One region of the Thioalkalivibrio sp. AKL12 genome, then DNA from elsewhere that is predicted to be linked to it. Evidence: predicted binding sites of a transcription regulator. Region 1 holds the regulator's gene; each other region holds the start of a gene.

Region 1 (5,406 bases):
GGATGCCGGGCACAGCCTGGACGGCCTGACCATCGGCGAGGCCATGACCACCGGCGGCCACACCGCGCAGCCCGACTGGCTGGCGGTGGAGGCCCTGGAGGCCATGGAGAGCCGGCGCATCAACGCCCTGCCCGTCACCGACGCCGAAAACCGCCTGGTCGGCGTGATCAACATGCACGACCTGCTGCGCGCCGGGGTGGCGTGATGAACCTGGATGCCACCACTCTGCGCACCCACCAGCAGGCCATTCGCCTGCTGATCCTGGACGTGGACGGCGTGCTGACCGACGGCAGCCTGTTCCTCGGCGACGGCGGCGAGCAGTACAAGGCCTTCAACAGCCGCGACGGCCACGGTATCCGTCTGGCCCTGGACGGCGGCATCGAGATCGCCATCCTGACCGGGCGCACCTCCGGGGTCGTCGAGCACCGCATGCGCGACCTGGGCGTGGAGCATCTGATCCAGGGCCGCCGCGACAAGGGCGAGGCCCTGCACGAACTGCTGCAGCGCACCGGCCACGACCCCGCCGAAGCGGCCTTCATGGGCGACGACATCGTGGATCTTCCAGCGATGCAGCGGGTCGGGCTCGGGATCGCGGTCGGCGACGCCCACGCGCTGGTGCGCCAGCATGCCCAGTGGGTGACCGAGACCCATGGTGGGCGCGGGGCCGTGCGCGAGGCCTGCGAGGGCCTGCTGGCCGCGCAGGGCCGGCTCGACGCGCTGTTCGAGACCTACCTGAACGGATGAGCCAAAGGACTCGCCGCCAAGTCGGATGGGCCCTGGCCGTGCTCGCATTCGCGTCCGCGCCCCTGGCGCAGGCCGAGGTAAGCCCGCCCGAGGGCGAGGTCACGCTGCAGATTGACGGCTTCACCCTGCATGCCACCGGCGACGACGGCGAACTGAGCCATCGTCTGCGCGGCACCCGCCTGCGCGAGTTCGGCCGTGACGGCCCCCAGTGGGTGGACGACCCGGACCTCGACCTGTTCGCCGAGGGCGGTATCGAATGGCGCTGGACCGCCCCGGCCGCCCTGCATCAACCAGCCGCCGCGACCCTGGACCTGGTGGGCCCCACCCACGGCGTACAGCCGCCCCGCGGCGAACGCGTGGAGACCCTCATCGATTCGCGGGATGTTGGCGTCGCCACCGACACCATGGTCGCCACTTCGGATGCCCTTTCTACCCTGAACCAGCCGGGCCTGTTCCAGCGCGGCACCGGTCTGCGCGTGGACTCGCGAGGGGATACCATAGAGTTGTTCCATGACGTGTACTCGCTCTACAGCGAGACGAGCGAGGAGGATCCCGCGCATGACCCCGAATCCCCATAGCCTTCGCCACCGTCCGGGCCAACCGGGTGCCCGCGTGGCGGCGCTCCTGCTGCTCGTGCTGCTGGCCACGCCCGCGTTCGCCCAGCAGGGCTCGGGCCCGGCGCTGCCGGTGGAGATCACTGCCGACCGCGCGGAGATGGACGAACGCCAGGGGCTGGGGACCTACACCGGCGACGTGATCGTGATCCGCGGCGACATGACCCTGGAGGCCGACAAGGTCTACGTGCGCACCCGCGATCGCCGCCCCTACGAAATGGAGGCCCACGGCGAGCCGGCACGCCTGGAATCACCCGATCCGGAAACCGGAGAGATGCGCATTGCCACCGCCCTGCGCATCGACTACCTGCTGAACGAAGACCGCATGATCCTCACCGACCAGGCCCATGTGATCACCACCAGCGAGGAGGCGCGCGGCAAGCGCATCACCTACGACCTGACGACCGACGTGATCGAGGCCGAACGCGGCGAAGGCGACAGCGAGCGCGTGCGCATCACCATCCAGCCGCGCGACGACGAATGAACGCCACCGCCCCCAGCCCATCCGCCACACCGGCACAAACCAACGACCGCCTGATCGGACGCGAGCTGACCAAGCGCTACGGCCAGCGCACTGTGCTGGACCAGGTGGACGTCGACCTCGCGCCCGGCGAGGTGGTCGGCCTGCTGGGCCCGAACGGGGCCGGCAAGACCACCTGCTTCTACAGCCTGGTCGGGCTGATCCGCCCCAATACCGGACGCATCACCCTGGGCGAACGCGATATCACCCGCGCCCCCATCCATGTGCGCGCGCGCGCCGGCCTCGGCTACCTGCCGCAGGAGGCCTCGATCTTTCGCCGCCTGAGCGTGTGGGACAACCTCCAGGCCGTGCTCGAGCTGCGCCCCGGACTCGATCGCCACGAGCGCCGGCGCATTGGCGATGCGCTGATCGAGGAGTTCCAGCTCGAGACCGTGCGCCACAGCCCGGGCATCGCGCTGTCCGGTGGGGAACGGCGCCGGGCCGAGATCGCCCGCGCCCTCGCCGGGGATCCGCGCTTCATCTGTCTGGACGAGCCCTTCGCCGGGGTGGACCCGATCTCGGTGGGCGACATCCAGGACGTGATTCGGCATCTCGCCCAGCGCGGCATCGGCGTACTGATCTCCGATCACAACGTGCGCGAGACCCTCGGCATCTGCCACAGGGCCTATATTCTGAGCGAGGGACGCCTGCTCGCCGCCGGTACACCGGACGAGCTGCTGGCCGATCCCCAGGTGCGCCGGGTCTATCTCGGCGAGAACTTCCGCCTGTGAAAGCGCCCCATATGCGGCCCGGTCGGTGCACAAACCACAAGGCAGGCTTTAAGATTCCATCAATGCCCACCCTCGCCCCGCATACCCGATGCTGAAACCCGGCCTGAATCTGCAGCTGGGTCAGACGCTGACCATGACCCCGCAACTGCAGCAGGCGATCCGCCTGTTGCAGCTGTCCACGCTCGAGCTCCAGGTGGAGATCCAGCAGGCGCTGGAGAGCAACCCCATGCTCGAACAGGTCGAGGACGAAGATGCCGAGGCCGACACCGAGCGCCTGAACCAGGACGGCGAGCTGGTGGAAGGCGATCGCATGGAGGCCACCACTACCAGCGACGACGTGATCCCCGAGGAACTGACGACCGACAGCCGCTGGGACGACATCTACGAGCCGGCCCCGACGCCCAACAAGGGCGTGGATGACCGCGACCCGCTGGAAAACACCAGCGACGACGACGGTGAGGGCCTGCAGGATCACCTGCTGTGGCAGCTGCATCTGAGCCATCTGACACCGCGCGACCAGCGCATCGGGGCGGCCCTGATCGACGCCATCAGCCCCGACGGCTATCTCGAGGGCGACCTCGACACCCTGGCCGAGACCATCAGCCGAGGCGAGGATGAATCCGTCGGCGTCGACGAGGTCGAGGCAGTGCTCCACTGGATTCAGCAGTGCGACCCGCTGGGGGTCGGCGCGCGCAACCTGCGGGAGTGCCTGGAGATCCAGCTACGCGAACTGGCCCCGGACGCCCCGGCCCGCGAGGCCGCACGGGCGATCCTGGAACACGGCATGGACAGCCTGGGCAAGCGCGACTACAAGGCCCTGCAGCGCCAGTCCGGCGTACGCGACCCGGACGAACTGGCCCGCGCACTGGATCTGATCCGCACCCTGAACCCGCGGCCCGGCGCACAGATCAGCTCCGCCACCTCGGAATACGTAGTCCCGGATGTCTACGTGCGCCACACCACCGAGGGCTGGCGCGTGGATCTAAACCCGGAGATCGCACCGCGCATCCGCATCAACGACCTCTACGCCGGCATGGTGCGCCAGGTCTCGGATGCCCGCGACAGCGCCTTTATGCGTGATCAGCTGCAGGAGGCACGCTGGTTCCTGAAGAGCCTGCACAGCCGCAACGACACCCTGCTGCGGGTCGCCGAGGCGATCGTCCACCGCCAGCAGGGCTTTCTCGAGCATGGCGACGTCGCGATGCAGCCATTGATCCTGCGCGACATTGCCGAGACCCTGGAGATGCACGAATCGACCATCTCGCGGGTTACCACGCAGAAATACATGCACACCCCGCGCGGGGTCTTCGAGTTCAAGTATTTCTTCTCCAGCCATGTCGGCACGAACGATGGCGGCGAGTGTTCCGCCACCGCCATCCGTGCCATGATTCGCGAATTGATTGGCGACGAACCCCCGAACAAGCCGCTCAGCGATGCCCGGCTCGCCCAGGTCCTGTCGGACCGGGGCATCAACGTAGCGCGCCGCACCGTGGCCAAGTACCGCGAGGCGATGCACATCCCTTCATCCAGCGAACGCCGGCAGATGGCCTCGATGCCCACCGGCAGCAAGTAACCAAGGAGTCCTGACCATGCAGATCAACCTGACCGGCCACCACGTGGACATCACCGACGCCCTGCGCGACTACGTCAACGAGAAATTCGCGAAGCTGGAGCGCCACTTCGACAAGGTCATCGACGTCCACGTCGTGCTGACCCACGAGAAGACCCGGAATCAGCACAACCAGGCCGAAGCGAATCTCCAGGTCAGCGGCAATCACATCCACGCCGAGGCCTCTCACGAGGACATGTATGCCGCGATCGACGCGCTGATCGACAAAGTCGACCGTCAACTGATCAAGCACAAGGAAAAGGTCAAGGACCACCACCGCGCCGAAGGTGCCCAGCGCAACCGCGAGCAGGCCTCCTGATCCATGACGATTGCCGAGTTGATCACCTCCGAGCGCATTGGCCTGCAACCCGAGTGCTCCAGCCAGAAACGGGCCCTGGAGGCCCTGGCGGACCTCCTCGCCGGCGGAGGTGACGGCACGGGACCAGGAAGCAATGCGATCTTCGAGGCCCTGTCCGCACGCGAAAAACTCGGATCCACCGGTCTCGGCCATGGGGTTGCGATTCCCCATGGCCGCCTGGCCGATCTCGAGGCGCCGCGCGTGGCCGTGCTGCGCCTGGAAAAGGGCGTCGACTTCGACGCCATGGATCACGAGCCGGTCGATATCCTGATCGCACTGCTGGTCCCGGAGGCCGCCACCGGCGACCACCTCGACCTGCTGGCCCAGCTCGCCCGCGGCCTGTCGCAGCCAGACACCATCGGAGCGCTGCGCCGGGCCGGGGACGCGGCGGCCCTGGAACAGGAACTCGTGCGCCGCTTCAGCGAGGACTAAGCCCGTGGAACCCGCCTCCAGCCGCGATTCCGACGCGCAGCGTCTGCCATGAACGAGGCGCTGGGAGAAGGCGGGATCGCCCGCGACATCAACGTGGAGAGCCTGATCCAGGCCATGGGAAACCGCCTGGATCTTCGCTTCGTACACGGCGAACATGCAGCACCCGACCGCAAGCTGGTCGGCGACGACGGGGACGACCTGCCGCTGGCTGGCCATCTCAACCTGATCCGGCCCAACCGCATCCAGATCATCGGTGACTTCGAGGCCCGCTACATCTCCAGCCTCAGCGCCACCCAGTGCAACGACCTGATCCTGGAGATGGCCCGCACCGGGACCACCGCGGTGATCTTCGCCGAGGACACCTGTCCGTTCTCGGAGATGCCCGACGCCCCGCAGGA
Region 2 (5,406 bases), on a different contig from region 1:
GCCTTCCGGGGCGGTATCTAGCTCGATACCCGGAGAATGCGCGGTGACCTTTTCAACATCGAAGCTGCCGGCGCGTTCGACCGCCTCCTTCCACAACCACGGACCGAGATAGGCCGCCTGGGTCACATCGCCGATGACGCTGTCGTCGCCCCAGCGTTCCTTGAAGGCCTTGACGAACGCTTCGTTGTTCTCGTTATCCAGACTCTGGAAGTACTTCATGCTGGAGTAGAAGCCCTCGACATTCTCGCCACCGATACCCAGCACCTCGTCCTCGGTGGTCGCGAGATTCATCATCAGCGTGTTGTCGCCACGCAGGCCCGCGGAGTTGAGCTGGCGGAAGAAGGCGACATTGGATCCACCGACCACGGCGCTGAAGATCGCGTCGGGACGACGCAGACGAATGCGGTTGATCAGCGAACCGAACGAGGTGTCCCCGAGCGGTGCGTAGTCCTCGCCGACCACTTCTGCTCCTTCGAGATGCTGCTCGATGTGGATGCGCGCGATGCGGTGGGTGGTGCGCGGCCAGATGTAGTCCGAACCGACCAGGTAGAAGCTCCGCACACCCTTTTCGTTATACAGCCAGTTCAGGCTCGCCAGCACCTGCTGGGTCGCTTCCTGGCCGGTGTAGATCACGTTCGGGGACTGCTCGAGGCCCTCGTAGAACGTCGGGTAATACAGCAGCCCGTTCTCGCGCTCCAGCACCGGCAGCACCGCCTTGCGCGACGCCGAGGTCCAGCAGCCCATGATCGAGGCGACGTTATCCTCGCGCAGCAGCTTGCGCGCACGCTGGGCAAAGGTCGGCCAGTCACTGGCACCATCCTCCAGGATGATCTCCAGCTTGCGTCCGAGGATGCCGCCCATTTCGTTGATCTGCTCGATCGCCAGGGTCTCGGCCTCTACAGAACCGGTCTCCGAGATCGCCATCGTGCCGGACAGCGAATGCAGGATCCCGACCTTGACCGTGTCATCGGTCACGGCCAGGCCGGTGGTGTTAATGTCCGAGGTCGCCGGCTTGGCGAACAGGTTTTTAGAACCCGCAATGCCGGCAGCCATGATCGGCAGGGCGACCATCGACTTGAGCAGCTTGCGGCGACTAAAGGGGTTCTTGATATCCGTCATTGTCATTTACCTTGTTAGGTCCAGGTTTGGAGCACGCGTTAAACGCAGCCTTCGAAACGGCAGGAGACCTAGTGCAAGGCTTGTGCCAACCACTGACAATGTCCATCCAGAGTTCACATTCATAGAGTTACGCGCGCACCCCCCAGGGCTGCCCATCCCGGAAGCACGCCCCGCTTTGGGGCGCATCGCCGCTTCGGCACCGAGATGGTTCACAGGAACGGGGCATAACGGTGCAATCACGTGCAAAGGACAAGGCACTCGACGCACGGAACAAGCCGCAACCCAACGGCGCGATTCCTGCATGGAACTAGGCCAACGCCCTTTCTCCTGATGTCCACACACGAAGGCCCATGAACAAGACCCAACAGGGAGCGCCACCCGAGACGCTGCGCCTGCAGCTTTCGGTGCTGCAGGAGATCGCGAAGCTGCTCGATCGGCCGCTAGACCCGCCACACACGGTGCGGGGGATTCTGCGCCTGCTATCGCAGATGCTCGGTCTCAACTGCGGGAGAGTCCTGGCACCCAATAAAGAAGGCCAGGTTCTGGAAGTTCGCTACTCGTACGGTCTAACCCACGCCCGGCTGCGCAAAGGGGCATTCTCGGTGGGCTACGACGAGGGTGTGACGGGCTTCGTGATGCGTACCGGATCAACCGGGCTGGTCCCGGACATCGACCGCGAACCCCTGTACTTGCAGCGCATCACCGAGCGGCCGGACGACGACGCGTCACGGATCGCGTTCATCGCCGTACCGATTCTGGAATCGGGTCGCCCCGTAGGTGTGCTCTCAGTACAAAAGGAAGGAGGACACGAAACCCCTTTCGAAGCCGACATCACGACGCTGAAAGTCGCTGCATCGGCAATCGGACAGGTGATGCGGATCGGCGAGTTCATCCGGCAGGAGACGAAGCACCTGCTGAGCGAGAATCAAAGCCTGCGCAATTCGGTAACCATGGAAGGGATGCTCCAGAAGAGCTTGGCACACGGCATCATCGGCTCCACCGAAGCACTTCTCGATGCGGTCAAGCAGTGTATCCAGGTCGCGCCCAGCGACGCGCCGGTCATGCTGCTGGGCGAGTCGGGTACCGGCAAAGAGAAGTTCGCGCGGATGATCCACCAGCAGACCGACCGGAGCGAACGTCCATTCATCTGCATCAATTGCGCGGCCATTCCACCCGATCTTCTGGAGTCGGAGCTGTTCGGCCACGAAAAAGGTAGCTTTACGGGGGCATCAGGGCGCAAAAAGGGGAAGGTCCAGCAAGCTGACGGTGGCACGCTGTTTCTCGATGAGATCGGCGACATGCCACTGCAGCTGCAATCCAAACTGCTGCGGGTGCTGCAGGAACACCAGGTCGATCCGATCGGGGCGTCGCGGCCAATTCCGGTTAATTTCCGGCTCATCACCGCAACCCACGAAGACATGCAGGAACATGTGAATGCGGGCGGATTTCGGCTCGACCTGTTCTACCGCATCAATGTGGTCCCCGTGTACCTGCCTCCTCTGCGCGCTCGCCGGGGAGATATACGCCCCCTTGCACTTCATTTCCTCAACGAACTCAACCACCGCTACCAACGCAATATCGCACTACACCCCGAAGCCCTCTCGGCAATGGAGCGTTACGGCTGGCCCGGCAACATTCGGCAACTGCAGAATGTCATCGAGCGCGCGGTCCTTATGGCGGAGAGCGACCTGATCCAGCAAAGCCAGATCCAGCAAATCCTTACGGAGCAAGCCAGTGTGCGCCTGCCTCAAGGAACAACAGGACCACTGCAAACAGCGGACGCACTTTCGGACAAGTCTGCACCCAACACGATGGGCGAAGTGGGACGGTACCAATGGGTGCGCCAAGAAGACGCAGAACGCATCCTCGACGCCCTTTATCGGTGCGGAGGGAACCAATCTTGTGCAGCCCGGATGCTGAACCTTTCGGTTCGCCAGCTTCGCTATCGCGTCGAAAAACTGGGTCTGGAGGTACCGCGCAGATAATCCAAGGCTGAAACTTTCAAGCTGCAGTAACACTCAGGGGCACACCCAAACCGAAAAATGACAATGACGATCATTGTCGGACATTGTGGTCGGATCCGAAGGCTCACCAAAACCCATCAAGCACCCGCCGAAAATGCCTTGGGGCTGCTGGCATGATTCTCGCTTCCTCTTGCTTGCATCAGAAAGCGGCCGTCTCATTTCGAGGCCCGGACGCCTGAGCCGTATTCCGGAAGCAACGCCTGCCGGGATGCGCCGGAAATTTCTAGACTGGAGAGACCCATGGCGGAAACCTTGATCTCGTACGATATCAACAAGGCCCCGGAAGAACAGGACATCAAACCGCACAACCGTTGGCACCCGGACATCCCAATGGCGGTCCACGTCAAGCCTGGCGACGAGTTTCGCCTCGAATGCTGCGACTGGACAGGGGGCCAGGTCGGTAATAACGATTCCGCCAACGACATCCGCGACGTCGATCTCAGCAAGGTTCACTATCTGACCGGCCCCGTGTCTGTAGAGGGGGCCGAGCCAGGCGACCTCCTCGTGGTCGACATCCTTGACGTTGGGCCACGCCAGGACCAGCTCTGGGGTTTTAATGGGGTGTTCGCACGCGAGAACGGTGGCGGATTCCTGACCGAACACTTCCCCGAGGCGCGTAAGTCAATCTGGGACTTTCACGGCATCTACACCAGCTCCCGACACATTCCTAAAGTCCGCTTCCCCGGAACCATCCATCCCGGCCTGATCGGCACCTTGCCCTCGCGCGAGTTGCTGGAAACCTGGAACACGCGCGAGCAGGCGCTGGTGGACACCGACCCCGACCGGGTACCTCCGCTGGCCACCCTGCCCTATGAGGACACCGCACTCATGGGCGACATGAAGGGCGAAGAGGCCAAGAGGGCAGCCCGCGAAGGCGCCCGGACGGTGCCCCCCCGCGAACATGGGGGCAACTGTGACATAAAAAACCTGTCGCGCGGCTCGCGGGTGTACTTCCCGGTGTACGTGAAAGGGGCCGGACTGTCGGTAGGGGACCTCCACTTCTCACAAGGCGATGGCGAGATCACCTTCTGCGGTGCCATCGAGATGGCCGGCGTGATCGACTTAAAGGTGGGCCTGATCAAAGGCGGCATGCAGAAGTACAACATTAGCAGCCCGGTGTTCCAGCCGAGCCAGGTGGATCCACAGTTTCGCGATTACCTAATCTTCGAGGGGATCTCTGTGGACGAACAGGGCAAGCAGCACTACCTCGATGCCCATGTGGCCTACCGGCAGGCCTGTCTGAACGCCATCGAGTACCTGAAAAACTTCGGCTACTCCGGGGCTCAGGCCTATTCGATCCTTGGTACCGCACCCGTAGAGGGCCATATCAGCGGCATCGTGGACATCCCGAATGTCTGCGCCACCCTTTGGCTCCCATCGGAAATCTTCGAGTTCGATATCCACATTTCGGACTCCGGCCCAACCATTGAGATCGGCGACGACGTCGATACCTCTACCGCCAGCTAAACGTGCTTTGCCCGGCCCGCTATAGCGGGCCGGGCAAGCCCACTCCCCGGAGACGCCCGATGCCTCTTTACGATTATCGCTGCCCGAACTGCGGCGACTTTTCCGACTTCGGCCGCATCGCCGAATCATCCGCCCCGCACACCTGCCCGGCCTGCGGAACCGACGCCCCGCGAGTGATCAGTGCCCCGCGACTGTCACTGATGGATCCATCCAACCGTCAACGCTGGGAACGCAACGAACGCAGCCAGCATGCGCCCAAGAAAGTCCGGCGCAGCTCGTGTGGCTGCAGCGGAACCCATACTTGTGGCACACAGAACACGAGCGCGGCAAAGTCAGGCGAAACCACCCACCCCCCTCTGCAAAAGCAGACCAAGAAGACAGCCCGCCCCTGGATGCTCGGGCACTAGGCACGGCTTGCTATCACGTTCCGTCCAACTGCCGTCTCACCGCGTGCCCGAGGCGGCAGTCTCTATCTCGATGCTTGATAGAGGGGCACCATCCCGCTTGATCCCGACTCGCCCAACGCGACAAATCAACCCCGTAAAATCCTCAATATCGCCCAGGCTTGAGACGGTCCAGGCGTAGGCGTTCGCGATTGTCGAACAGGCGCCGAGAGGCGAACCAGACCGCGCCCAGGGTACCGAATCCAGTCCCTGCGGCGATCAGGAACATGATCAGGATCTGGTACTTGACCGCCTCCACCGGCGGGGCGCCGGCAAGGATCTGGCCCGTCATCATGCCCGGCAGGCTGACGATACCGGCCGCGGCCATGGCATTGATGGTCGGCATCAGGCCG
Region 3 (5,406 bases), on a different contig from region 1:
GGTACGTGTACATCAGCGTGGGTGACCGCGGCGATCGCGATCATGCGCAGGACACCTCCACCCATATCGGCAGCATCATCCGGCTGCATGACGATGGTTCGGTGCCGGATGACAACCCGTTGGTGGATGAACCCGACGCCCGCCCGGAGATCTGGGCCTGGGGTGTGCGCAACCCGCAGGGCATGGTGATGGACCCCGAGACCGGCACCTTCTGGCAGAACGAGCATGGCCCGCGCGGGGGTGACGAGGTCAACATCATCGAACCCGGCCTGAACTACGGCTGGCCGGTCATTACCCACGGCGAGGAATACCGTGGCGGTCAGGTGGGCGAGGGTCTGACCGAGAAGGAGGGGATGGAGTCGCCGCTGCATCACTGGACGCCTTCCATTGCCCCGTCCGGCATGGCGATCCTGCGCGATCCGGCCTTTGCCGACTGGGATGGTGAGCTGCTGGTCGGCGGACTGGCGCACCAGACGCTGCGCCGCCTGACCTTCGACGGGCGCGACCTGGTCAATGAATCCGAGGTGCTGCCGGATCTGGATCGCCGTGTGCGCGACGTGCGCGTGCACGAAGGCGCAATCTACGTACTTACCGACCACAACCCGGGGGAGCTGATCCGGCTCACCCCGGCTGACTGATGGAGTCGCCCATGTTCGCATTTTCCGAGCCGCGCATGCCTGCGCCCGAGCAGGCCTTGCCCGGGCGCGAGGAGCCGATGCCGGTGCCCGGGCGCCACATGGTGCTGGGAACCCCGTTGGCACCGCCGTACCCCGAGGGCATGCAGGTGATTCAGTTCGGCATGGGCTGCTTCTGGGGCGCCGAGCGCCTGTTCTGGCAGCTGGACGGGGTGTACTCCACCAGCGTCGGTTACGGTGGGGGCTATACCCCGAATCCGACCTATCGCGAGGTATGCAGCGGCCAGACCGGGCACACCGAACTGGTGCGTGTGGTATTCGATCCGCGGCGAGTCGACCTGGATGCGCTGTTCCGCACCTTCTGGGAAGGCCACGACCCGACCCAGGGCATGCGCCAGGGCAACGACGTCGGTACCCAGTACCGCTCCGCGATCTACACCACCGATGCGGAACAGCTGGCGGCCGCCGAGACCAGCCGCCAACGCTTCCAGGCCGCGCTGGACAAGGCACGGGGCGGAACGATCACCACCGAGATCGTCGAGGGGCCTGCGTTCTATTTCGCCGAAGAGGATCATCAGCAATACCTGGCCAAGGTCCCCCACGGCTACTGCGGCCTCGGCGGCCTCTCCGTGCCGTACCCGGCCTGAGCGCTTGCCCTTCTTCGTGTCTTCTTGGTGAATCGGGTTTTAGCCGGTATTGGCGGCGGCCCGAACGAGGGCGTGGAACAGACGCTGGTGGCGGCGCTTCTGGGGCAGGTATTCCGGGTGCCACTGCACGCCGATGCACCAGCCGCGGTCGGCCTCGATCGCCTGTACCACGCCGCTGGCCTCGCGGCCGGCGACCCTTAGCCCGCGACCCAGGCCATCCACCGCCTGATTGTGCAGGGCGTTCACGTGTAGCGTGGCGTCGCCCAGGATGTCGGCCAGGTGGCTGCGCGGCTCCAGCTGCACCGGCTTGACCGGCAACAGGCTGCGGGCCTGCGGTGTTTCCACGTAGAACTCGCCCAGGTCGCGCTGCAGCGTGCCGCCGCGCACCACGTTGACCAGCTGCATGCCGCGGCAGATGCCGAGGATCGGCCGATGGTCGTCCAGCGCGCGGTGGATCAGGGCCTTCTCCAGGCGGTCGCGGTCGGCGTCCAGTACGCCGCCGTGCGACTGGAACAGCCGGCGCAGCAGCCACAGGGCCGGGTAGAAGAGATAGCCGATCAGGCGCTGCGAGAGGCGGCGCTCCGCCTGGCGGATGGCGGCCGCATCCGGCCCGTCGGGCAGGGTCTCGCCGTAGAGCTCGGGGTCGACATCCGCCCCGCCGCCCACGATCAGTCCGTCGAACGGGCAACGGCCGCGCGGCTTTCCCGGGCGCAACCGCAAAGGGCGGCCTCCCGCGCGCCACACCGCCAGGGCGGTGAACAGCCAGGCCGGACCCCCGCCCTGGTCCGGCCCGGTGATCGCGATCACCGGGCGAAGGGCTTGGGGCGTGACCCGGCTGGTTGCATTGGGAGCCGAGTCAGAACCAGTCACGGAGGCGCTGGCTCCAGTCGTCGGCCCAGCGGCCGAGGGCCTGGCCGGGGCGGTCCAGGTATTCCCGTGACAGGCGCTCCAGGCGTTCCGGATCCGCCGCCAGACGTTCCACCTCGACCCAGCCATTGAACGGTCGCGCCAGGCTCCAGTCCGGGTCGTCGATCTCGCAGTTCGGCAGGCGGTAATGGAAGGCCGGGCGCGGTTTGATCAAGTCGTGTTCCACCGGTGCGGCGTTGACCCGTTCCGGGTCCAGGTGGGCAAACAAGGGCAACAGGTCCAGTGGTCGGTTGCGCGTCGGGCTGTGCGCCAGGTAGGCATCGATCAGGCCGGCCTGATCGGGTTGGAAGTCCGGGTCCAGCATGTGGCGTACAAAGGGCCCGGGAAACGCGCGAATGTAGGGCGACAGTCGCCGTGCCAGGTCGATTGCGCCGGCCGCGGTGAGGGCCTCGGCCATCAGCAGGAAGCTGCGCAGGATCGCCAGCAGCCACTCGGCATCGGTGCGGTGGATCTCGATATTGATCTGCAACCCGAAGGCGTAGAGAAACGAGCGTTCGGTGCCCTGGGCGCCGGCCTCTTGCAGGGCCGCGCGTACCCGGTCCAGGCGGGGCAGGTCGGCCACCGGGATCGGCGGGGCCACGATTTCATGCGGCACCAGGCGGCCGGCAGCGTCGGCCAGCCAGCGATCCAGCGCCGCCTTGTCGGAGTCGTCCAGCGAGATGCCCAGGCGCGCGAGATGCTCGCGGTAGGCCCGGTCCTTCAGCACCCGGGCGTCCAGTTCCAGCTGGAAGTCGCCGACGTCGGTATCGCGCACGCGGGCGACGAACGCACTGTCCGGTTCGATCTGCCCTCCGAATTCGGCCTTTACTGCTTCGGCCATAATCTCCAGCGAGACCCCGGCCATCTCGATCTCTACCCCGATGCGACGCGGTTCGCCCTCGGGGGTGTCGGGCCACGGGAGGTCGTGGAAGGGCTCGCTCATGCGTGTCTCGAAGCCGTGCAAGGAGAGCTCCATGATAACGGCTCGGTGTACCTCGTGCGGCCCGGGCAGTAGGATAGGCGCCGACCTACAGGAGCCCGCCGAGCCCATGGATCGAATCTATCTGCGCGACCTCGAAATCGATGCCGTTGTTGGTGTCTACGACTGGGAACAGCGGATCCAGCGCCGCCTGCGATTCGACATCGAACTGGCGGCGGATACCCGCATCGCCGCCTATTCCGGCGAGATCGGCGATACCGTCGATTACGAGGCGGTGGCCAACGCGGTGCGGGCCATCGTCACGCGCGAGCCGCACGCGCTGCTGGAATCCCTGGCCGAAGAGATCGCCGAAACCCTGATGGCCCAGTTCGGCACCCCCTGGGTGCGCATCAAGCTGGGCAAGCCCGGAGCCGTCCCCGGTGTGCGCGAGGTCGGCATCGAGATCGAACGCGGCACCCTCGCTTCGCCCGCCTAGCTTCTCCCCTTCTTCCAGGGTCGTCCCGGCCCACCCTTCTATTGATCCGGTTCTGTTGATTCACGCCCGCCCGCTGCGGGAGTCAGACCTCGTTCACACTTTTGCTTGATCGCACCATTGCGGTGCGTGTGCACTTTTAGTGCGCACCGTAAAGAGGCAAAAGCCCGTGGTTCGGCCGCAACACGTGTTGTGAAAAGCCGATTTTTGCTCCGTTCTGGTACTTGGCACAGCCCGTGCAAGGACCGGGTGTCGACTACGCGACATTCGATTGACCAACCGGAGAAAGATCAATGACGAAGTTCAAGCGTTCCATCCTGGCTGCGGCAGTACTGGCGACGGGCGGCACCGGCGCCCTGGTGGCGACCTCCACCGCGACCGCGGAGTTTTCCGGGAACATCACTATTGCGTCGGACTACGAGCTCCGCGGATTCTCCGAGACGGGTGGTGATGCAGCGATCCAGGGCGGCTTTGACTACGGCCATTCATCGGGCTTTTATGTCGGCACCTGGGCCTCCAACCTTGCCGGAGACGGCGATCCAGATCCCAGCTACGAGCTCGACCTGTATGCCGGATTCGCCGACGAACTGGCAAACGGTCTGGGCTATGACGTGGGCTATGTCTATTACTTTTATCCCGATGCCGATCTAGATGTTGGCTTTGGAGAAATTTACGGCGAGCTTTCTTACGACATGTTCTACGGTGGCGTAAAGGTTGTTGTAAACGAGGAAAGCGATCAGGAGTTGTTCGAAAGCGGTAGTGCCTACTACTACGCGGGCCTGGATGTTCCGTTTGCGGACGTTTATAGCGCCGGGTTCATGGTTGGTCACCAGACTTTCGATGGTGACGCTGATAGCTACGAACACTATCACGCGAGCCTGTCCCGCCACACCGAAAGCATGGGCACCTTCAGCATGAATCTGGCCTATGCGGACGTGTCGGGTGAGGATGTGCGTGCCTACGTCGCCTGGTCGCTCGATTTCTGAGCCGGTCATCGATCCAAAACCCCAATGGCGGGCTTGCGGTGAGCGGGCCCGCCCCAAGGAGTGAACCATGAAAATGATTACCGCCGTGATCAAGCCCTTCAAGCTTGATGATGTCCGCGAGGCGATCTCGGAGATTGGGGTGCAAGGCATCACCATGACCGAGGTAAAGGGATTTGGCCGGCAGCGCGGGCACACCGAACTCTATCGTGGAGCTGAATATGTGGTCGATTTTTTGCCCAAGGTCAAGCTTGAGGTGGCCGTCGACGACTCGCTCGTGGATCGAGTGGTAGAAGCAATCTCAACCGCCGCCAGCACTGGCAAGATCGGCGATGGGAAGATCTTTATTTCCCCGATCGAGCAGGTTGTTCGCATTCGAACCGGCGAAACCGGAACCGAAGCGCTTTAACGCGAAACCCCGGTCCCTTAACGAGGAATTCCAATCATGGAAATTGAACAGCAAGTTGTCGAACTCGCCTATGCGATGGACACCTTTTACTTTTTGGTGGCCGGTGCACTGGTGATGTGGATGGCCGCGGGCTTTACCATGCTCGAGGCCGGTATGGTCCGCACCAAGAGTGTGGCCGAAATCGCAACCAAAAATATCGCCCTGTATTCGATCGCCAGCATCATGTACATGCTGATCGGCTACAACATCATGTACAGCGATGGGCTCAGCTCCATTATCCCGGGGCTGGGCTTCCTGATCAGCGGCGACAACGCGGTCGCGGACGTGCTGGGTAGCGGTGGCGACATCTACTACTCCGATCGTGCCGACTTCTTCTTCCAGGTCGTGTTCGTGGCCACCGCGATGTCCATCGTC

The links. The regulator sigma-54, encoded in region 1, starts transcription at its own class of promoters, with help from an activator protein. The targets are predictions, from matches to a motif close to TGGCANGNTNCNTGCTT.
Region 2: fmdA (formamidase) is a predicted target of sigma-54. The motif match lies at 3,253-3,269, and genes of this name have one in related genera.
Region 3: D579_RS0113050 (TorF family putative porin) is a predicted target of sigma-54. The motif match lies at 3,826-3,842, and genes of this name have one in related genera.

The regions. Positions count from the first base shown of each region.
Region 1 covers NZ_KB898903.1:31,687-37,092, reverse strand. Annotated here, with positions in the region: gene D579_RS0111865 (KpsF/GutQ family sugar-phosphate isomerase) at 1-205, shown strand, start outside; gene D579_RS0111860 (HAD family hydrolase) at 205-744, shown strand; gene lptC (LPS export ABC transporter periplasmic protein LptC) at 741-1,322, shown strand; gene lptA (lipopolysaccharide transport periplasmic protein LptA) at 1,303-1,842, shown strand; gene lptB (LPS export ABC transporter ATP-binding protein) at 1,839-2,609, shown strand; gene D579_RS0111840 (RNA polymerase factor sigma-54) at 2,698-4,182, shown strand; gene hpf (ribosome hibernation-promoting factor, HPF/YfiA family) at 4,199-4,537, shown strand; gene D579_RS0111830 (PTS sugar transporter subunit IIA) at 4,541-5,008, shown strand; gene hprK (HPr(Ser) kinase/phosphatase) at 5,057-5,406, shown strand, end outside.
Region 2 covers NZ_KB898908.1:12,593-17,998, reverse strand. Annotated here, with positions in the region: gene urtA (urea ABC transporter substrate-binding protein) at 1-1,119, opposite strand, end outside; gene D579_RS0113080 (sigma-54-dependent Fis family transcriptional regulator) at 1,470-3,104, shown strand; gene fmdA (formamidase) at 3,384-4,610, shown strand; gene D579_RS14955 (zinc ribbon domain-containing protein) at 4,670-5,017, shown strand; gene fetB (iron export ABC transporter permease subunit FetB) at 5,160-5,406, opposite strand, start outside.
Region 3 covers NZ_KB898908.1:4,811-10,216, forward strand. Annotated here, with positions in the region: gene D579_RS0113025 (PQQ-dependent sugar dehydrogenase) at 1-638, shown strand, start outside; gene msrA (peptide-methionine (S)-S-oxide reductase MsrA) at 650-1,282, shown strand; gene D579_RS0113035 (gamma-glutamyl-gamma-aminobutyrate hydrolase family protein) at 1,322-2,089, opposite strand; gene D579_RS0113040 (amidoligase family protein) at 2,139-3,164, opposite strand; gene folB (dihydroneopterin aldolase) at 3,238-3,603, shown strand; gene D579_RS0113050 (TorF family putative porin) at 3,894-4,586, shown strand; gene D579_RS0113055 (P-II family nitrogen regulator) at 4,654-4,992, shown strand; gene D579_RS0113060 (ammonium transporter) at 5,029-5,406, shown strand, end outside.